DNA from 3 places in the Rouxiella badensis genome. Region 1 is predicted to be linked to each of the others. Evidence: predicted binding sites of a transcription regulator. Region 1 holds the regulator's gene; each other region holds the start of a gene.
What was found. The regulator PurR, encoded in region 1, represses purine synthesis genes. The targets are predictions, from matches to a motif close to CANGCAAACGTTTGCNTG.

Region 1 (7,517 bases):
GGCTATGCCGGTGCACCGGGTCTGCACACGCCGGAACAAACCGCCGCCTGGAAAAAAATTGTTGCCGGTGTGCACGCGAAAGACGGGCACATTGCCGTCCAGCTATGGCACGTAGGCCGTATTTCGCACACCAGCCTACAGCCAAATCAGCAGCCGCCGGTTGCGCCTTCCGCCATTGCGGCCGGGACCCGTACTAGCCTGCGCGACGAAAACGGCAATGCCGTCCGCGAAGAGTGCTCGACGCCGCGTGCGCTGGAAACCGCTGAAATCCCGGGGATCGTTAACGACTTCCGCCAGGCAGCAGCCAATTCGCGTGAGGCCGGTTTCGACTACATCGAGCTGCACGCGGCGCACGGCTATTTGCTGCACCAGTTCATCTCTCCGGCTTCTAACAAACGCGAAGACCAGTACGGCGGCAGCATTGAAAATCGCGCTCGCCTAACGCTGGAAGTGGTCGATGCCGCCGTTGCTGAAATCGGCGCCGACCGTGTAGGCATTCGCATCTCGCCGCTGGGCCCATTCAACGGTCTGGACAACGGCGAAGATCAGGAGTCAGCAGCGCTCTACCTGCTCGATGAGCTGAACAAGCGTGGTCTTGCGTATCTGCATATCTCGGAACCCGACTGGGCCGGCGGCAAGCCTTATACCGAGTCGTTCCGCAAAGCGATTCGCGAGCACTATAAAGGTGTCATCGTGGGTGCCGGTGCATATACCGCCGAGAAAGCCGAAGAGCTTATTGCGAAGGGCTACATCGACGCCGTAGCGTTTGGCCGCAGCTATATCGCCAACCCGGATCTGGTTGAGCGTCTGAAAAACCATGCTCCGCTCAACGAGCCGAAGCCAGAAACCTTCTACGGCGGCGGCGCACAAGGCTACACCGACTATCCTACGCTGTAAGTTGCCTCAAAACAGTCTCTAAGCCCGCCAGTGCTTAGAGACTGCTCAGTCGGGATGTCTCTTAAAGACAAAGCGATAGCATTGAGTTAGTCTAGTATTCAATATGTTTTAACTGGCAATCAGAGGAAATTATGCGTTTACTTCACACCATGATCCGCGTTGGCGACATGCAGCGCTCAATCAAGTTTTATACTGAAGTACTGGGCATGAAAGTGCTGCGTACCAGTCAGAATAAAGAATACAAATACGATTTGGCGTTTGTCGGTTATGAAGACGAAAGCGAAGGGGCGGTCATCGAACTGACCTATAACTATGGCGTAGAGAGCTACGACCACGGCACCGCATTCGGCCATCTGGCGCTGGGCGTTGACGACGTTGCGCAAACCTGTGAAGACATTCGCAAAGCAGGCGGCAAAGTGGTGCGTGAAGCAGGCCCGGTTAAAGGTGGTACCACGGTCATCGCCTTCGTTGAAGATCCAGACGGCTACAAAATCGAGCTCATCGAATCTAAACATGCAGGTCAGGGACTGGGTAACTAATCCCGTCTCACCGGTAACTTAAAGGGCGCAATCGAGGCGCCCTTTCTTGCTTTTTATTCTCTCCTCCTGCATCTGGCCTGAAAATTTGCCATAATGCGCGCTGAATTCGTTTAAAGATAAGATACCAATGGCTGACAAAAGTGACATTAACGCCCTGAAAGGTCGTTTCCGCGGGTTTTATCCTGTGGTAATTGATGTAGAAACCGCCGGGTTTAATGCCCAGACCGACGCCCTGCTTGAAATCGCCGCCGTGACGCTGAAAATGGACGAAGACGGCTGGCTGCAAAACGATGAAACGCTGCATTTTCACGTTGAGCCTTTCGAAGGATCGATTTTGCATCCTGAGGCACTGGCATTTAACGGTATCGACCCGACTAACCCTCTGCGTGGCGCAGTTAGCGAATACGACGCGCTACACGCCATTTTCAAGGCAATCCGTAAGGGGATGAAGGAGCAGGACTGCAATCGCGCGATTATCGTTGCGCACAATGCCAATTTCGACCACAGCTTCTTGATGGCCGCCGCCGAGCGCGCGGGCCTGAAACGTAATCCGTTCCACCCTTTTGCCACCTTCGACACGGCAGCGTTGAGCGGCCTGGTGCTTGGACAAACTGTGCTGGCCAAAGCCTGCATCAGCGCGGGTATCGTTTTCGACAGTTCTCAGGCGCACTCGGCGCTTTATGACACCGAGCAAACCGCTGCGTTGTTTTGCGAGCTGGTAAACCGCTGGAAACGCCTCGGTGGCTGGCCGTTGCCTATTGCTGAAGAAGAGAGCGTTGAAGAGAAATAAATTCTTCTCGTTAAGATAAATAGTAAGACATAAAAAAAGAGCGGCTACGATAGCCGCTCTTTTTATTTCAAGAGTCGAAGCCGATTATTCTGGCTGCTCTTCCTGAGATTTATATTTCTCAGCCGTTTCTTTGATCAGCTGCTGCAGTTCGCCACGCTGATACATTTCGATAACGATATCGCAGCCGCCGACCAGCTCACCGTCAACCCACAGCTGTGGGAAGGTCGGCCAGTTGGCGAATTTTGGCATTTCTGCACGGATATCCGGGTTTTGCAGGATATCGACGTAAGCGAAACGCTCGCCGCAGGCAGACAGCGCCTGAACGGCCTGAGCAGAGAAACCGCAGCTTGGCAGCTTTGGAGAGCCTTTCATATAAAGAAGAATCGGGTTCTCGGAAATCTGCTGTTGAATTTTTTCAATAGTAGTGGTCATTTTCTTGCTTCCTCAAGCCATTAATTGGCTGTCACGGTCATTACTTAAATCGGAAAAAACCTGATCAACTGTCTGCCATTGTAACGAGAGCAGCCCTCGGATAAAAACGCCATTTTTTGTGAGGTCTTTAGCGCACAAAAAGGCCTTTAATTGATGCATCCCTGTAATGTCGGTGATAGTATCCCTGATTGTCAAAACAGTGCAAAAATAAAGATTCATATAGAATAACATTTTTATTCTGTGACTTTAACCCAAACGATCCCAAAGGGATCTTTTAGGTAACGTGAGTTTAACCCTCTGAATCCTGGTTATTTTTTCGGCGCTATAGCTCATATTTTGCCCAGAAAAAAAGTTATTAACTTTTACTCACAATATGAATTAGAATCGAAGCAATTCGTGCTGTTTTGTCTCCCGCTTTTCGGGAATACTGGGACATCTTTTGATGTTTAACTTCGGCCTAATATTGGTAGCGACGCCATGCGTTTAATGTTTACGCTTTTTGTGCTGCTGTTTACCCAGCTCTTTTTGAATTTGGCGAATGCTTCGCCAAGTCATCGCGTCTCCGCCAAACAGGCCGAAACGCACGTAAGCCAGGCAAAGCCTGATGAGCGACGAAAGCGAAAGGTCGTCGCGAGAAGCAATAGAAAGACCAAGACTGTTCCGGTGAAAGAACAATCGAAAGCCAAAGAACACAGCAGGACGAAAGAGAAAGTGCACGGGAAGGCGAAAGTCGAGCACAAGCATCCTACCAGCACTAAACTCGTCAGGCACAAGGCCGAGAAGCCAACCGCTTCCAGGCTCGCAAGACACAAGGCAGAGAACTCGAAGAAAGAGATAAACTCGATTAGCCGTTCTCTGGCTGCTACCACTAACGTGGTCTGTGCGAAAGAAGGCAAAAAAGCCTACGGACGACACCGAAAGCATAAAACAAAAGAAGATACCTGCACCCCGTTAACGCTGAGTGCAGCGCACAAGAAAAAGTATTTGCATGCTAAAGAAACCGCGATGAACAAGCTGATGCACCAGGTCGGCAAACCTTATCGCTGGGGTGGAACCTCCCCGAATACTGGTTTCGACTGTAGTGGCCTGGTTTATTACGCGTACAAAGATTTAATGCGTATTAAAATGCCTCGCACCGCCAATGAGATGTACCATTTGCGCGATGCGGCCCCGGTTCCACGCGGTGAGCTTGAGTCTGGTGATTTAGTGTTCTTTAGAATTACTAAACGCGGCGCGGCGGACCACGTAGGTGTTTATCTCGGCAACGGTAAGTTTATTCAGTCACCGCGCTCTGGAGAAGACATCAAAATTAGTTATCTGGCAGATAACTACTGGCAAGACCACTACGTTGGTGCTCGCCGGGTCATGACGCCGAAAACGATTCGTTAAATAATGATTTCTCGCTTAACACCTGTGAATAGCATTTAACGAATGGTTTAAGCCTACCCCCTCTCGAGCGGGCGGTAAAATAGAAAAGGGCGATTTCTTTGATAAGAAATCGCCCTTTTTCGTTTCTGCCTGACGGCAAAAGATCAGTGCATGACGGCGGTAAAGCTGAATGCCACGATCGTCACCAGTGCGCACACCACGGTTATCAATGAGTATTTCAGATTGGTATCCACATAGACTCCTTGCCGGATAGAAGATTAAAAACCCTATATTTTATAAGCCTAAATATTTTGCGCGCTTTGCGTAAAAACGTCTACCGATCGTGCACCGATTTGCGCAACTTATCGCGAAAGCGCAAATTTGGCTTTCCCTTTCTTGAGATATAAGAGAAAATTAGCGGTTACCACGCTGTGTGCCCGGTCGGCGTTGTCCGACGCATCTTTCAGGATTCCTGAAACCACCCAACGAATTAACTGCTTAAAATGATTTATGCAGTTGAATGCACGCAGGCAAACGATTAACAAAAAACTAACGTGCTGAAAAGGGTTAGTTCAGGAGTGATTTTTACATGGCCACGATTAAAGATGTCGCTAAGCGCGCTGGTGTTTCGACTACAACGGTGTCGCACGTCATCAATAAAACCCGTTTCGTCGCCGAAGAAACTAAAGCTGCGGTTCGCGCAGCCATTAAAGATTTGCACTATTCCCCGAGCGCCGTCGCGCGTAGCCTGAAGGTGAATAACACCAAGTCCATCGGCCTGCTGGCCACCTCGAGTGAGGCGCCCTACTTCGCCGAAGTCATTGAAGCCGTTGAGAACAGCTGCTTCGCGAAGGGCTACACGCTTATCCTGTGTAACTCGCACAATAATCTGGAAAAGCAGAAAGCCTATCTGGCAATGCTTGCGCAAAAGCGCGTCGACGGCCTGCTGGTGATGTGCGCCGAGTATCCGGCCGAGCTGCTTGCCATGCTCGAGGAGTACCGTTCAATCCCGATGGTGGTGATGGACTGGGGCGAAGCGCAGAACGACTTTACCGACTCGATTATTGATAACGCCTTCGAGGGCGGATATCTGGCGGGTCGTTACCTGGTTGAACGCGGGCATCGCGACATTGGCGCCATTCCCGGTCAGCTGAACCGCAACACCGGCGGCGGTCGCTATCGCGGTTTCCTGAAAGCGATGAATGAAGCCAATATTGCCGTGCGTGATGAATGGGTGGTTCAGGGTGATTTCGAACCTGAATCAGGCTATCAGGCAATGCAAAAGATCCTCAACCAGAAGCAGCGACCGACGGCAGTGTTCTGCGGCGGTGACGTGATGGCGATGGGCGCGATTTGCGCAGCCGACGAAATGGGCCTGCGCGTTCCTCAGGATATTTCGGTCATTGGTTATGACAACGTGCGCAACGCGCGCTACTTCTCTCCAGCACTCACCACGGTACACCAGCCGAAAGAGCGCCTGGGCGAGATGGCCTTTACCATGTTGCTCGACCGCATTATTAGCAAGCGCGAAGTGCAGCAGACCATCGAGGTGAAACCCAAGCTGGTTGAACGCCGCTCCGTGGCCGACGGTCCTTTCCGCGACTATCGTCGTTAATTCTCGCTTTTCTGCGCTCCTCTCACGCCCGCCTTCGCGGGCGTGAGGCTATCTCAGCCATTCTTGATTCAGCGTTTCACTGTCCCCGAGATACTCCAACAACCAGTCTAGCGCCGGGGAATGATTTCGCTGGTCCCACGTCAGACAACACGGGCTTTCCGGAAACACGTTGGCAAGATTAAGCACTGCCAACCTTTGTTGCGCAATCCACGGCGCAACCCTATGTACTGGCAGCATGCCAACGCAGAGCCCTTCACAAAGGCAATCAATGGCGCAGGTCCAGTCCGGCACGACCAGACGACGCTGGTTGTCCAGCGTCCAGGTGTCGCGTTTGGGCAAATTTCTGGAGGTATCCTCTATACACAGCGCCGGATAAGGCCTCAGCGCATCATCGTCCAACGCCCTATTTTGTGCTGCCAGCGGATGCGTGGCGCTGACCACACAGTGCCAGGGTAAAGTCCCCATGTCCCTAAAGCTGAAACGCCCGCCGACCGGCACCGCGCTGGTGGCACCGATGGCGACGTCTGCACGATCATCGGCCAGCGCGTCCCAAACGCCGTTGAACACCTCTCCTTGAATCAATAACTCGGTGTCGGGGAAAGCGCGATAAAAATCGACCACCAGCTGCCGTATGCGATCGGGTTTTACTATTCGGTCGACCGCCACACGTAGCTGCCCGCTCCAGCCGTTGGCGACCTGCTGACACTGGCGACGCGTGGATAGCATTTTTTTGATAAGCACTCGGGCTTCATCAACGAAAAGGCGACCTGCGGGCGTCAATTCTACGTCGCGATGTCGGCGTTCAAACAGGGGGACCGCCAGCCATTCTTCGAGCTGTCGAATCTGATAGCTAATCGCTGACGGAACGCGATTGAGCTCAAGCGCTGCGGCAGTGAAGCTGCCGTTTCGCGCGACAGCGTCGACGACTTCGAGTGAATATTCAGACCACATAGGCACCGCCTTTTGTCGGGATGATCATTGCAACTCTCTGCTTTCAAATATTTTAATCACATGGTGCAAATATTAACGTTTCACAATCCGCAAGCCAAGCGGATACACTGCGCCACTGGCTTCACCCTACGAAATATTTAACTGCTTTTTTGAATTATAAGAGAACATCATGAAACCCTCATTTGGCTTTTTACTCTATCTGGCCGGGCTGAGCATGCTCGGATTTCTGGCGACCGACATGTATCTCCCGGCCTTTGGCAGCATGCAGGAGAGTCTGGATACCTCGGCCAGCGGAATAAGCGCTAGCCTGAGTATCTTCCTGGCTGGCTTCGCCGTGGCGCAGCTGTTCTGGGGTCCCCTTTCCGACCGCTTTGGCCGTAAACCTATTTTATTAACCGGACTGTCGCTGTTCGCCGTAGGCTGTCTGGGCATGATCTGGGTGCAAAACACCGAGCTGCTCCTGGCGCTGCGCTTTGTTCAGGCTATTGGGGTTTGTGCCGCGGCGGTAAGCTGGCAGGCGCTGGTGGTTGACCGCTATGCGTCTGACGTAGCGAAACGCACCTTTGCCAGCATCATGCCGTTGGTAGCACTTTCTCCTGCCCTCGCCCCATTAGTCGGCGCATGGGTACTGAATCATTTCAACTGGCGAGTCATCTTTGCCCTGCTGCTGGTGATAAGCGCCCTGCTGCTGTTCTTCACGCTGACGCTGAAAGAAACGAAAAAGTCTGTTGCCGAAAAAGCGCAGGCAAAAAGCGGTGTCACCGAGATGCTCAGCTCGCCGGTTTATAGCGGTAACGTACTGATTTACAGCGCCAGTTCGGCCGGCTTTTTTGCCTGGCTGACCGGTTCCCCCTTTATTCTAAGTGAAATGGGCTACGGACCTTCTGCGATTGGTTTGAGCTATGTCCCTCAAACTATTGCATTT
Region 2 (7,517 bases), 2.5 Mb from region 1:
CATGTCCGAATATGGTCCCGACCTCATCGCTGCTTTTTTCGAAGGTAATAATGACGATACGGCTATCGGCTGGGCCTACGTCAATGGCCGCTACAACATTAACGCGCTCTACGCTTCAACTTCCCTGCGCCATGAATTGAGCCATAACATCGGTGGTAACCATTGTTGGTCAGGCAGTGGCGATCATCATGGCTGGGACAACGATAAAACCCAAACCATACAGTGTGGTAACGATATCGGCTACTTCTCCAATCCCGATTTGCAAGACAACTATGGTTTGCCGATCGGTGACAAGAACAAGGCCAATATGGCGCGAGTCTGGCGAGATAATGCGGCAAAAATCTCGGGCTACAATCCAGCAGTGATCCCTTTTGATCACGAAAAATCGCTAATGCTGGCAGAACAAAGCGTTAAGCTGAACAAATCCAATAATTATCTGCATCGTATCGAATTTAACGTGCCGGCCAATACCCATAGATTGGCTGTCAGTGCCGTACCGGGTCCGCAGCACGAAGAAACCAGCCAATTTAGCCTTTATCTCAGCAAAGGAAGCTGGCCTTCGGCCAATGATTACGACTATAAAGGGCGTGAAGCATGGAATACCTCTTTGGGTGTGACCAAGCCCGCTGCTGGAAAATGGCACTTGGCGGTTGCCTCTAAAAATACAGCGATAGATGATATTATTGTTCGTGTACAAGCCTTTACCGAATCTGGTGAAGAGATTGTACCCGATGAAGTCTCTACCTCGCTGCAAAATGCGGGCGCAGAAACCGGTAACCTAAGTGGCTGGAAACTGACTCAGGGACAATTCCGCGTGGTGACCAGCCAGGACGGTATCCTGCCAGCCAAAGGGAAATACTTCTTTACCGCGAGAATCAATAATAGCGCGGCCAATAATGCCACCCATGACCAAATAAGCCAGAGCATCGCCTTGGACAAGTCTTTAGTCAGTCAGGGTAATCACGTTGCCAAACTGCAATTTAAGAGCAATGGTTTTGGAGATGGTGATTACGGTACAGTCTATTTGATTGCTAAAAATGCAAAGGGGGCGACGCTTAAAACGGCGCAGGTAAATACTCAAGGCCTCAAAAAACGCTGGCTGAATAATACGGTCTCAGTTGACTTACCAGCACAGGCAACGCTACTCGAAGTTCAAGTGCAGGCAACGAAAAAAATGGGGGTAACATCAGACGTACATTTTGATGATTTTATGCTCAATATCGAGAAAAAAAGCAATGAAGGAGACGATAATCAGCCAGAGAATCATGCTCCGACTGCCGTTGCAAAAGCCACGCCAGCAGAAATTACCGGTTCAGGCAGCGTCATTTTATCGGCCGTGGGCAGCAGCGACCCTGACGGCGACAGCCTGAAGTACCAGTGGAGACAGATATCTTCTGGCCCACAAATTACTCTCAAAAATGCTCAAACCATTCAGGCTACAGCATCATTCCCCGCCGTGGAAAAACAAACCACCTACCGTTTTAACGTCACAGTGACGGATACGCACGGTGCAAGTGCCACCAGTGAAACTCAGGTTACGCAAAAACCTGCGGCAACCGCAGACAACCCTCAATGGATATCCTCAAAAACCTATCCTAAGCCCTGTGTAAAAGTATCTTATCAGGGGAAACAATGGATGGACGGTAGGCAATGTGCCGGGTGTCGATGGTACATGGGGAGTTTGGCGCGAAATTGGTGACAAAAATATGCACGCTAGCTGTAAATAGCGGCTGACTTTTTTACAGCTGTGATATTACTGAAAAGGGGCATCTCTCGATGCCCCTTTTGCCATTCAAAAATTAAAACTGCTCAAAATTAATCAGTAAAGCAGACGCGCACGAATGGTGCCTGGGATAGCCTTCATCAGCTGTAGCGCGGTATCAACAGTCTCAATATCGGCCTCAACGTCGATAACCACATAACCCACTTCCGGACTGGTTTGCAGATACTGCGCGGCAATGTTGATGCCCTGCTCGGCGAAGATCTGGTTGATGCTGGTCAGCACGCCCGGACGGTTTTCATGGATATGCAGCAGACGGCTGGCTTTCTCGCTGTGCGTTGGCAGCGAAGCTTCCGGGAAGTTAACCGCAGACAGCGTAGACCCGTTATCAGAGTATTTGGCCAGCTTACCGGCGACTTCCAGACCAATACCTTCCTGCGCTTCCATGGTTGAACCCCCAATGTGCGGAGTCAGGATCACGTTATCAAATTCACACAGTGGTGAAGTGAACGGATCGCTGTTGGTCGCCGGCTCTTCCGGGAATACGTCAATTGCCGCACCGGAAAGATGCTTGCTGCGCAGCGCGTCGCACAGCGCAGGGATGTCGATGACCGTGCCGCGTGAGGCGTTGATAAGCAGCGCACCAGGCTTCATCTGCGCCAGTTCTTCAGCACCAATCATGTCTTTGGTGTTAGCCGTTTCAGGCACGTGCATGGTAACCACGTCGCTGGTGTTCAGCAGTTCGGTCAGCGTAGGGATCTGCTGCGCGTTGCCCAGAGGCAGCTTGCTTTCGATGTCGTAGAAGTAAACCTTCATCCCCAGACCTTCGGCCAGAATACCCAGCTGCGTACCGATATGGCCATAGCCGACGATACCCAGACGTTTGCCGCGCGCTTCATAGGAGCCCACGGCCAGCTTGTTCCAGATACCACGGTGCGCCTTGGCGTTAGCCGCCGGAATGCCGCGCATCATCAACAGCATCTCGCCCAGTACCATTTCGGCAACCGAGCGGGTATTGGAGAAGGGAGCGTTGAATACTGGAATACCACGTTTAGTGGCAGAGGTCAGATTCACCTGGTTGGTACCGATGCAGAAACAGCCGACGGCAACCAGCTTTTCAGCCGCAGCAAAGACTTCTTCGGTCAGTTGGGAACGGGATCGGATCCCGACAAAATGTGCATCACGGATCGACTCTTTCAGCGCTTCAGTATCCAGCGCCCCTTTATGAAACTCGATATTGGTATAACCGGCGGCGTGAAGCGTGTCGACTGCGCTTTGGTGGACACCTTCAACCAGCAGAAACTTAATTTTGTCTTTTCCGAGTGATACTTTTGCCATTTCCCGACCCTACTATTTATTCATACCGGCAGTAACGAATACCGAAAGTTATTCATGCTGAATGCAGACTTCAGAAGTCACTGCTTTGCGCAGCTCACAGTCAACATAACAAAATTTTTGCGCCGGGCAATACAAACGATTGCCTATCCCCTAGCACAAGCCCTGACTGACCCAACAATTTTCAGAACTTAATACTTACATTGCGTGACGAGCTGGATATAAACGTTAAAACGGCCTCATTATGTGACATAAGTCACCAAATTAGCCGTTTTAAATAAAAGATGATTCATGGGGAAAATTATCATCTTCATAACATTGCATTATGTTATGAGCGCAAAACAGATCTCACGCTTATCTCTAGACAGGCTATTTTACGACTTTAACACCGTCTGCCGTGCCCACCAGCGCGACGTCAGCCCCGCGGTTGGCAAACAGCCCAACGGTGACAACACCAGCGATACTATTAATCTTATTTTCCAGCGCGATGGCATCAATAATGCTCAGATTGTGCACGTCGAGAATGACGTTGCCGTTGTCGGTCACCACATTCTGACGATACTCCGGCAGGCCACCCAATTTAACCAGCTCGCGAGCCACGTAGGAACGCGCCATCGGGATAACCTCAACCGGCAGCGGGAACTTACCCAGCACGTCGACCTGCTTTGAGGCATCGACGATACAGACGAATTTGCGCGAGATGGCGGCGATGATTTTCTCGCGGGTCAGGGCTGCGCCACCGCCTTTGATCATCTGCATATGGCCGTTGATTTCGTCAGCACCGTCAACATAGACGTCCAGCACGTCCACTTCATTGGTGTCGAAAACGTGGATACCATAGCTCTTCAGCTTGGCCGTCGAGGCTTCAGAGCTCGACACAGCGCCTTCGATTTGATGTTTAATCGACGCCAGTGCATCAATAAAGTGCGCCGCCGTCGAGCCAGTACCCACGCCGACAATCGTGCCCGGCGTAACGTATTCCAGCGCTGCCCAACCAACCGCTTTTTTCAATTCATCCTGAGTCATGGTCATTTTTCTCTATCGGTAGACGATGCGTCTTGAAGTGTTCATTAGTATAAAGCATGGCCCGGATAATTGGGGAGCAGACTTGTGGCCAACGGGCAGAAGATTTTGTGCGCCACAAAAGTTACAGAACTGTGGCATAGTGTCTAAATATGCATTAAATCCGAACGAGCGAAGGAATAGATTTTCGATGAAACGCCCAGACTATAGAACGCTGCAAGCGCTGGACGCTGTGATCCGTGAACGCGGTTTTGAGCGCGCGGCACAAAAGCTGTGCATCACCCAATCCGCCGTGTCTCAACGAATTAAACAGTTGGAAAATTTATTCGGCCAGCCGCTTCTGGTACGAACCGTACCGCCACGCCCAACCGAGCAGGGGCAGAAGCTGCTCGCGCTGCTGCATCAGGTAGAGTTGCTCGAAGAAGAGTGGCTGGGTAATGACAATATTAACGACAGCAACGACACGCCGCTGCTGCTCTCTCTGGCGGTCAACGCCGACAGCCTGGCGACCTGGTTGCTTCCGGCACTGAAGTCGGTACTGGTTGACTCCCCGATTCGCCTAAATATGCAGGTCGAAGACGAAACCCGCACTCAGGAGCGTTTGCGCCGGGGTGAAGTGGTGGGCGCGGTGAGTATTCAACCTCAGCCGCTGCCAAGCTGCCTGGTGGACCAGCTGGGGGCACTCGACTATCTGTTTGTGGCATCGAAAGGCTTTGCCGAGCGCTATTTCCCGAACGGCGTGACGCGCTCCGCCCTGCTCAAAGCGCCGGCCGTCGCCTTTGACCATCTCGATGACATGCATCAGGCCTTCTTACAGCAGAACTTTGATCTTTCGCCGGGCAGCGTGCCCTGTCATATCGTTAATTCGTCAGAAGCCTTCGTACAGCTGGCACGTCAGGGTACGACCTGCTGTATGATCCCGCACTTGCAGATTGAGAAAGAGTTAGAAAGCGGTGAGCTGATTGACCTGACGCCCGGACTGTTCCAGCGCCGCATGCTGTACTGGCATCGTTTCGCGCCGGAAAGCCGCATGATGAGAAAAGTCACCGACGCCCTGCTCGAACACGGGCGTCAGGTTCTTCGTCAAGACTGAAGATTCGACTGACAGGGGCGTTAACCTTCTGTCAGCCGACATATTTAGCGTTTTAAACGTCTTATTTAGGCGCGTCGCCGTTCTTCAGCTCAAATACCACGTCAACCTGGTCGTCAAAGTGAATACTCTGCTGCTCGTAGGTCTGAGCGGCATCACTTTGCCCGGCGGCGTCGGCCGTTTTATACATTCTGGCGACCGGCATTGGCTGGTAGTTAGCGACGTGATAACGAATGCTATACACCGGGCCAAGCTGGCTGTGGAAGCCTTCGGCGAGCGCCTTGGCCTGCTGAGTCGCATTATCAATCGCTTTCTGACGCGCCCGATCGCGATAGCTGTCCGGGTTGGCAACGCCCAGTTCAACGGCACGGATCTCGTTGAGTCCAGAACTTAAAGCCCCGTCCAGCAGTTCGTTAAGTTTGTCCAGCTGACGCAGAGTGACCTGCACCTCACGCACCGCGCGATAGCCTTTCAGCACGCTGCTGCCGTCTTTCAGGTAGCTGTAATCAGGCTGAGTGCGCAGGTTTGCGGCGTTAATGTCTTTCTTATCTATTCCGTTCTTCTGCAAAAACGCAAAATACTCGGCCACGCGCTGGTCGGCCTGTTTTTTCGCTGATGCGGCGTCTTTGGCAGAAACATTGACTTCAATGGCCAGCGTCGCGATGTCCGGAACGGCATCGACGCTGGCAGTACCTGAAGTTACCACATGCGGTCCCTCTGGCACTTCAGCAGCCTGAAGCGCAGCGGGTAAAGTCCCTAATCCCAACATAGCGGCCATAGCCAATGCTTTCAATTTCACAGTGTTTCCCTCATTCATCTGGTGAGCGACAACCCTAGCACAGTCGTTACGTAGCGAAATTAAGATTAGTGACAAATTTTTAGAAATGCAGGTTCTGCAATGCAAGCTGTAGGGCAATCGCCCACATTACGACCCCGACCACCAGATTGATCGCGCGCTGCGTTTTGCCTTTGTTCAGCCACGGTGACAGCAACGCCGCAAGCACCGCCAGCCCGAAGAACCACAGCGTGGAGGAAAGCACCGCGCCCAGCGCAAACCAGGAGCGCTCATCGCTGGCGAGGCGTCCCCCCAGACTCCCCAGCACCACAAAGGTGTCGAGATAGACGTGTGGATTGAGCCAGGTGACCGCCATCATGCTGGCCACGATGCGCCAGCGGCTTTTCTCCATCACTTTCGCTTCAACCTGCAAAGGATTCGCCGCCATCGCGGTACGGAATGCGCCCCAGCCAAACCACAGCAGAAAGGCCACACCGCCCCAACTGACGATAAACAACAGGGTTGGATAGTTGTCGAGCAACGCACTGCCGCCAAAAATACCGCCGCAGATCAGGACAATGTCGCTAAAAGCACAGAGCCCGGCAATCATCAGATGGTACTGACGGCGGATGCCCTGATTCATGACAAAGGCGTTTTGCGGGCCAATGGGCAGGATCATCGCGGCGCTGAGCATCATCCCCTGCAAGAAGATTGAGAACATGGTGAAAATTTCCTGTTATGAGTCCAAGAGGTCTATGCGCCGCAGTGTAAGGGAGAGTCATCATTAGATGAAATTGTATTTTCTAATAGACTATTAGGCAGGCTAATAGCGCAGATTCATCAAGCAAAACGCCCTGCGAGCAGGGCGTTTTTTTAGATAGCAGACAGATTATTCGGCCTTTGCAGCCTCTTGCTGCTCGGCCGCTTTCGCTTCGGCGGCGCGGAACAGATGCACGTCCATCTGCGGGTAGGGAATACCGATATTATTGGCATCCAGCGCTTCCTTGAATTTCTCCAGCAGGTCCCATTTAACGTTCTGGGAATCACCGTTGGCGGTCCAGTAACGCACCACGAAGTCCAGCGTCGAGGCGCCCATTTCGTTAAGACGGACGACCACGCCCTTCTCTTGCATGATGCGCTCATCGGCAGTGGCGATATCGCCCAGCACCTTCTTCACCAGCGCAATTTCGGCGTCGTATGAGACGCTGACGATGATGTCAGTCCGGCTGGTCGGTTCGCGCGAGGTATTGATGATGTTCCCGGCGATCACTTTACCGTTAGGCACCACGATAACCTTGTTATCCGCCGTCAGCAGTGTCGTTGAGAAAATCTGTACATGCGTTACGGTACCGGCAACGCCGCCGAGGTCGACGTATTCACCCACGCGGAACTGACGGAACATCACCAGCAACACGCCCGCCGCAAAGTTTGACAGCGAACCTTGCAGGGCCAGACCTACGGCCAAACCGGCGGCACCGATAACGGCTATCACGGAGGTGGTCTGCACGCCAATGCGGCCCAACACGGCAATCAGCGTAAAGGCAATAATCGCGTAGCGCACCAGTGCTGCCAGG
Region 3 (7,517 bases), 2.1 Mb from region 1:
ATATTCGCCGTTGACGAAGAATTCGTCCCTCAACTCAGCTTCGACTTCGAAACCCAGTTTTTTATAAATGTGGATCGCCTTTTCGTTCTCTTTATCAACAATCAGATAGAGCTTGTAGAGGTTGAGAACGGAAAACGCATAGTCCATCGCCAGACGGGCCGCTTCGCTGGCAAAGCCTTGCCCCTGATGATTGGGGTCGATGATTATCTGGAACTCAGCACGGCGGTGGATGTGGTTGATTTCAACCAGTTCGACCAACCCGACGCGGGTGTTCTCAAATTCGGTAATAAAGCGGCGTTCGCTTTGGTCATGGATATGTTTAGCGTAGAGATCTTCAAGTTCGACGTAGGCTTCGTAGGGTTCTTCGAACCAGTAGCGCATGACGTTGGCGTTATTATCAAGACGGTGTACAAACACCAGATCGTCTTTTTCCAATGGACGGAGTCTGATGCGGGAGGTGCTGAACATGGGATTCCTTAATGTTCTGTTTTTGGGAGTCTATCTATTATAAAAAGCTAAATTGTGCAGTTTAGGCGCGATTATAGCCGAGTTTTTGCACAATTTATAGGCGTAAAAAAACCGGCCATAAGCCGGTTCTAAGAAACACTCGATACAACAGCAGCAGAATCAATCGGCGGCGTGCCCTTCCACAGGCAAAATTTGCCCGTCCAGAATCGCCTGTCCCTCGCGCAGCGATAAGCGTCCGTCCACAAACCAGCTGATGACCAGCGGGTAAATGTTGTGCTCCTGAGTCTGTACGCGCTGATTTAAATCTTCAGCGGTATCGTCTTCAAAAACAGGGACTTTCGCCTGCAAAATCACCGGTCCACCGTCAAGCTCCTGCGTTACGAAATGCACTGAAGTCCCATGTTCGGCATCATTGTTGTCGATGGCCTTTTGATGGGTGTGCAGTCCGGGATATTTCGGCAGCAGAGAAGGGTGGATGTTCAGCATGCGCCCCGCGTAACGCGCTACGAAGTCATGGCTGAGGATACGCATGTATCCGGCCAAAACCACGAGATCGGGCTGATAGGCGTCGATCTCTTCGGCAAGCGCGGCGTCAAACGCCTCACGGTTGGCATAGGATTTTGGATCGAGCGAAAAGGCGGGGATCCCCGCCGCCTGCGCGCGTTCAAGACCATATGCCGACGCTTTATTACTGAAAACGGCACTGAGGGTTGCGTTGACTCTTCCCTGCTGGCAGGCGTCAATCACCGCCTGCAGGTTGCTTCCATTCCCGGAAACCAGAACTACTATCCTCTTCATCTCAGTACCCGTCGCTTCGAATATTACTTAATGATAACGCGTTCTTCTGAGTCGGAAGCCTTGATGCTACCGATAACCCAGGCCTGTTCGCCGTTGTCATTGAGCAGGGTCACGGCCTGTTCTGCCAATTCTGCAGGCAGGGCGACCAGCATGCCCACGCCGCAGTTGAACGTGCGGTACATTTCGTGGCTGCTGACGTTACCATTTTGCTGCAACCAGCCGAACACGTCCGGCCATTTCCAGCTTGATTCGTCGATAATCGCCTGGGTGTTGTCTGGCAGCACGCGTGGGATATTTTCCCAGAAGCCGCCGCCGGTCAGGTGGCAGATCGCGTGAACTTCTACGTTTTCAATCAGGTTAAGGATTGATTTTACATAGATTTTGGTCGGCTCAAGCAGGTGATCGGCCAGAGGTTTGCCCGCCAGATCGGTGGTCAAAGGATCGGCCTTGCTGACTTCGAGAATTTTGCGAACCAGAGAGTAGCCGTTTGAGTGCGGGCCACTTGATGCCAGCGCAACCAGAACGTCGCCGTCCTGCACTTTGCTGCCGTCAATAATTTCTGATTTTTCAACCACGCCGACGCAGAAACCTGCAACGTCGTAATCATCGCCGTGGTACATGCCCGGCATTTCTGCGGTCTCACCACCGACCAGTGCACAGCCAGACTGCTTACAGCCTTCGGCGATGCCGGTGATGACGCTGGCTGCGGTATCCACATCCAGTTTGCCCGTCGCATAATAGTCCAGGAAGAACAGGGGTTCTGCGCCCTGAACAACCAAGTCGTTAACACACATCGCGACCAAATCGATACCGATGGTATCGTGGCGTTTTAAATCCATTGCCAGACGCAGCTTAGTGCCAACGCCGTCGGTCCCCGAAACCAGTACGGGTTCACGATATTTTTGCGGCAGCGCGCACAGGGCACCAAAACCACCCAGTCCGCCCATGACTTCAGGACGACGAGTCTGTTTTACTACACCTTTAATGCGGTCTACCAATGCGTTACCTGCATCGATGTCCACACCTGCGTCTTTATAGCTGAGAGAGGTCTTTTCGGTCACTGCGGAATCCCCACGACGTATGCGTTTTGTGGTTGTTGAAAATGGAGCGGCCTAATTCTAACAGCGCAGGCAAACGTTTGCGAGGGGTCTCGTTATGTTTCTCTATCTATACTCAGATTACGGCAAAAAATGACATTCAACGTCTAATGCGCAAATCCATTGATCCACATCAGTCTATTGGCGCTGGCGTTGAAAATAAAAGGCGTTATAATCACGCGATTTTTTTGGTCAGCAGCCTTAGGAGAGAAAGAAAATGAAGATCGTTGAAGTGAAACACCCGCTGGTAAAACACAAGCTGGGACTGATGCGTGAAAATGATATCAGCACTAAACGCTTTCGCGAACTGGCTTCTGAGGTAGGGAGCTTACTGACCTACGAAGCGACCGCCGATCTTGAAACCGAGACAGTGACCATCGAAGGATGGAACGGCCCGGTTGAAGTTGATCAGATCAAAGGTAAAAAGATCACCGTTGTGCCAATCCTGCGCGCGGGTCTGGGCATGATGGAAGGCGTGCTGGAGCACGTACCGAGCGCACGCATCAGCGTGGTCGGCATTTACCGTGATGAAGAAACCCTGCAACCTGTTCCTTACTTCCAGAAGCTGGCTTCTAATATAGAAGAACGCCTGGCGCTGGTCGTTGACCCGATGCTGGCAACCGGGGGGTCGATGATTGCGACCATCGACCTGCTTAAGAAAGCGGGCTGCCAGAGCATTAAGGTGCTGGTGCTGGTTGCGGCCCCGGAAGGGATTGCCGCGCTTGAGAAAGCGCATCCAGACGTTGAGTTGTACACCGCCTCCGTAGATAAAGGATTGAATGACAAGGGATACATCATTCCTGGCCTCGGAGACGCGGGCGACAAGATATTTGGTACCAAGTAAGCAATAGCCGACTGAGAAGTCGGCTTTTTTTTACTCGTCATACTTCAGGCAGCAGATGCGCTGGCTGCAACCCGGAGTCTGGCGAGTAGAAATGCAATAATCATGAGATTAATTATTTCACAGAGGATCGGTCCATGACCCGTCGTGTTATTGGGGTAAGCGAACGCCTGCCTCTTTTGCAAACTATCCCCCTAAGTCTTCAGCATCTGTTTGCCATGTTTGGCGCAACCGTGCTGGTGCCCATTCTGTTTAAAATCAATCCGGCAACGGTGCTGCTGTTCAATGGCATCGGCACCTTGCTCTACCTGTTTATCTGTAAAGGTAAAATTCCCGCCTATCTTGGCTCGAGCTTCGCGTTTATTTCACCGGTACTGCTCCTGCTGCCGATGGGGTATGAGGCGGCGCTGGGGGGCTTTATCGTCTGTGGCCTGCTGTTCTGCCTGGTGGCGCTTATCGTTAAAAAGGCCGGTATCGGCTGGATCAACGTGATGTTCCCGCCGGCGGCGATGGGCGCGATTGTTTCAGTGATCGGGCTTGAACTGGCGGGCGTGGCGGCCAATATGGCGGGTCTGCTCCCGGCAGAGGGCACCTCGGCTGACAGCACCACCGTGCTTATCTCTATCGTGACGCTGTCGGTCACGGTGCTCGGCTCCGTGCTTTTCCGCGGCTTCCTGGCGATTATCCCGATTCTTATCGGTGTGCTGGTCGGCTATGCGCTGTCGTACTTCATGGGCATCGTCGACGTTTCCGCCATCGAGAAAGCCCACTGGTTTGCCCTGCCAACCTTCTATACGCCGCGTTTCGAGTGGGTTGCCATCCTGACCATTCTTCCTGCCGCGCTGGTGGTTATCGCCGAGCACGTCGGGCATCTGGTGGTCACCGCCAACATCGTCAAGAAGGATTTGCTGCGTGACCCGGGCCTGCACCGCTCGATGCTGGCAAACGGTCTGTCGACGGTGATTTCCGGCTTCTTCGGTTCGACGCCGAATACCACCTACGGTGAGAACATCGGCGTAATGGCGATTACCAAGGTTTACAGCACCTGGGTTATCGGCGGCGCGGCGGTTCTGGCTATCCTGCTTTCCTGCTGTGGCAAGCTGGCTGCGGCAATTCAGGCGGTGCCAGTGCCGGTCATGGGCGGCGTTTCTCTGCTGCTGTACGGCGTGATTGGCGCATCGGGGATCCGCGTGCTTATCGAGTCTAAAGTTGATTACAGCAAGCCTAAAAACCTGATCCTGACCTCGATTATCCTCATCATCGGCGTGAGCGGCGCGAAGATTCACATCGGCGCGGCAGAGCTGAAAGGCATGGCGTTGGCGACGATCGTCGGCGTATTCCTCAGCCTGCTGTTTAAAGTGATCGAAATCTATCGCGGCGAAGAAGAGATAATCGACGTGCCGGACGAGCGCGCACCGCCGTCTGTCTGATGTCGGTTTAATCGGCTAAACAGGCCGGGTAAAGGCTCTTTTACCCGGCCTGTCGTCTGATTAACCAGCGTTTAGCGCGCTGAAAGTTCAATTCTTCGCGGATCCTATGATAGAATTCTTCGATTAAATTTTTGTTCCGACATTTTTATCGAGACAGGTCGGGTCTCCACGCCAGTTATGGTTGAGGTACTTCTGAATACACCGGCACAGCTTTCCCTGCCACTTTATCTTCCCGACGACGAAACCTTTGCTAGTTTTTATCCGGGGGAGAACACCTCGCTGCTCTCCGCTATTCAAACTGCGTTGCAGCAGGAGCACGGCACTTACGTTTATTTCTGGTCGCGTGAAGGCGGTGGACGCAGCCATCTTCTGCATGCAGCCTGCGCCGAACTTTCTCTGCGCGGTGAGGCCGTCGGTTACGTTCCCCTCGATAAACGCGCCTATTTTGTGCCAGAGGTATTAGACGGCATGGAGCAACTGGCGCTGGTCTGTATCGATAATATCGAAGGGATCGCCGGTGACGAAGCCTGGGAAGCCGCGGTATTCCACCTCTATAATCGGATCCTTGAAACGGGGCGTACGCGACTGTTCATTACGGGCGATCGTCCTCCTCGCCAGCTTAATCTCGGCCTGCCGGATCTCGCGTCGCGTCTCGACTGGGGGCAAATCTATCGGCTTCAGCCACTCTCCGACGAAGAAAAACTTCAGGCGTTGCAGCTGCGATCCAAACTGCGTGGTTTTGAGCTACCGGAAGACGTGTGCCGTTTCCTGTTAAAGCGACTGGATCGCGAAATGCGTACGCTGTTTATGACGCTCGATCAGCTCGACCGAGCGTCGATTACCGCGCAGCGGAAACTGACCATCCCGTTTGTGAAAGAGACGCTCAATCTGTAGCGGGTCAAGATTGCGCGGTCGATAGCGTTACAGGATCTCAAGCACCTGCTCAGGTGGACGTCCAAGGCGCGCTTTGCCTTTCTTGACCACGATAGGGCGCTCAAGCAGGCGCGGACTGTCGGCAATCGCCTGTAACAGCTGCTCCTCGCTCAGACTTTTATCCCCCAGCTTCAACTCTTTATACAGATCTTCCTGGGTGCGCATCATCTCTCTGGCTGACGAAAAGCCCAGCTCATGCTGTAGCTTTTTCAGCGTATCGAGCGACGGTGGCGTCTCGAGATAGAGGATAACGTTGGGCTTGATGCCTTTCTCCTCAAGCAGTTTCAGCGTTTCGCGGCTCTTGCTACAGCGTGGGTTGTGGTAAATTGCGACATCGTGTTGCATAAACTTCTCCTTTATTGCTTCTCAGCCTTTCTCATACAGCTGAAAACGTTTTTGCAGCTGGCGCAGCTGATCGATGCGGGCATCATAGCGCGCTTGATCCAGGCTGCCGAGTTTGGACTGCGCGCTGGCGCTGCTCAGCATGCTTATCGATTGATCCAACCGGCCGACCAGCGCCATACTCTCGGCCCGAGCGGCCAGTTCCTGCGCCCTCAGGCCCTGTTCGGCGACCGACTTGGTCAGCAGATCCCAACCGTTCACATCGTCTGGATGAGCATAAGTGTAGCGGTACAGCAGACGACTGGCCTTGGCTAGCTCGCCGCCTTCTATATAAGCGTTGGCGATATTGAGCTGTAGCACCGCGTCTTTACTGGTTGCCGCATCGGCTTTTTCCAGTCGGGCTATTGCCTGAGGGACGTGTTTTTGGTCAATGTCGATATCGGTCAGCAAATCGAGATACCAGGCGTTGCCGGGTTCTTTTTTTAGCATCGGTTCGAGGATGTTTCGTGCCTGATTAAAACTTTTTGCTTTATAAAACTGCACTGCACGCCCATATTGTGCGGCGCTCTGCTGACGAATATTGCCGTCGCTCAGTTGTTTGAGATAATCGTCGGTCAGCGGATGATCTTCCGTGCCATACATGCCGAGGATACGCACCTTGGCAAAGTAAAAATCCTCTGATGATTGCACCACGATACGCGGCATCTGGTTGGCGCGGTTGCGGGCATCCGAAAGGCGGCTGTCGGGTAAAGGGTGGGTCAGCAGCATCTCGGGTGGCTTACTCGCATAACGTGACTGATCGGCCAGCTTTTGCAGAAAGTTTGGCATCGCCTCCGGGTCGAACCCCGAGCGTTGCAGCACCTGTAGGCCGATGCGGTCGGCCTCTTCTTCGTTGGCGCGCGTGAAGCTGATCATACCTTGCTGGGTGCCCGCTATCGTGCCGGTGAGTCCGGCCATACCGGCCTCTGGACTGGCCATCGCCAGCAGGATAGACCCCAATACGCCGACCCAGGTCAAAGGCGATTTGCTCTTTTGATCTTCCATGGCGCGCGCAAGATGGCGCTGCGTGACGTGAGAAATCTCATGGGACAGTACTGACGCGAGCTCGCTTTCATTATCGGTGAAACGGAAAATTGCCGAATGCAGCACCACGTTGCCGCCAAAGAAGGCGAAGGCATTGAGCTCATCGTTATTGACGATAAAGAAATGAAACGGAAAACGCACCGAATAGGCGTGCGCCACCAGGCGATTGCCGAGCTGATTGACATACTGGTCGAGCAGCGGATCGGTAATCAACGGCGCACTGCCGCGCAGCTGGCGGACGTAATAATCGCCCATCTGCAACTCCTGATCGATAGTCAGGGTACCGCCTGCGGTGGTGCCCATATCGGGAAGGAGGTCGGCGCTGTCGGCTGTGGCGTAAAGAGGCAGCAGGCTGGCGCTCAAGGTCGAGACCAGCAGGCCGGTGGTGACAAAGCGCGTTGCCATCGTGCTCAACTTCAGTTTTAGCCGCATAGCCATAAACCCTTTGTTAAATATGGAATATTTTCTATTAAAACAAGTGCTTACTACATATTTTGGATTTGCAAAAGACATTGCGTCGTTCAG

Region 2: a site for PurR is predicted at 3,187-3,204, ahead of serA (phosphoglycerate dehydrogenase). Genes of this name have one in related genera too.
Region 3: a site for PurR is predicted at 2,394-2,411, ahead of purM (phosphoribosylformylglycinamidine cyclo-ligase). Genes of this name have one in related genera too.

What each region holds. Positions count from the first base shown of each region.
Region 1 is NZ_CP114062.1:2,310,262-2,317,778, forward strand. It holds gene nemA (alkene reductase) at 1-897, shown strand, start outside; gene gloA (lactoylglutathione lyase) at 1,029-1,436, shown strand; gene rnt (ribonuclease T) at 1,564-2,226, shown strand; gene O1V65_RS10670 (Grx4 family monothiol glutaredoxin) at 2,311-2,658, opposite strand; gene O1V65_RS10675 (C40 family peptidase) at 3,136-4,047, shown strand; gene cydH (cytochrome bd-I oxidase subunit CydH) at 4,191-4,280, opposite strand; gene purR (HTH-type transcriptional repressor PurR) at 4,616-5,641, shown strand; gene punR (DNA-binding transcriptional activator PunR) at 5,690-6,592, opposite strand; gene punC (purine nucleoside transporter PunC) at 6,762-7,517, shown strand, end outside.
Region 2 is NZ_CP114062.1:4,789,593-4,797,109, reverse strand. It holds gene O1V65_RS22155 (PPC domain-containing protein) at 2-1,699, shown strand; gene serA (phosphoglycerate dehydrogenase) at 1,820-3,058, opposite strand; gene rpiA (ribose-5-phosphate isomerase RpiA) at 3,425-4,081, opposite strand; gene O1V65_RS22140 (LysR family transcriptional regulator ArgP) at 4,269-5,171, shown strand; gene O1V65_RS22135 (oxidative stress defense protein) at 5,233-5,967, opposite strand; gene argO (arginine exporter ArgO) at 6,047-6,664, opposite strand; gene mscS (small-conductance mechanosensitive channel MscS) at 6,833-7,517, opposite strand, start outside.
Region 3 is NZ_CP114062.1:252,196-259,712, forward strand. It holds gene speG (spermidine N1-acetyltransferase) at 1-468, opposite strand, end outside; gene purN (phosphoribosylglycinamide formyltransferase) at 628-1,266, opposite strand; gene purM (phosphoribosylformylglycinamidine cyclo-ligase) at 1,290-2,327, opposite strand; gene upp (uracil phosphoribosyltransferase) at 2,581-3,207, shown strand; gene uraA (uracil permease) at 3,342-4,634, shown strand; gene hda (DnaA inactivator Hda) at 4,812-5,528, shown strand; gene arsC (arsenate reductase (glutaredoxin)) at 5,556-5,912, opposite strand; gene bepA (beta-barrel assembly-enhancing protease) at 5,934-7,397, opposite strand.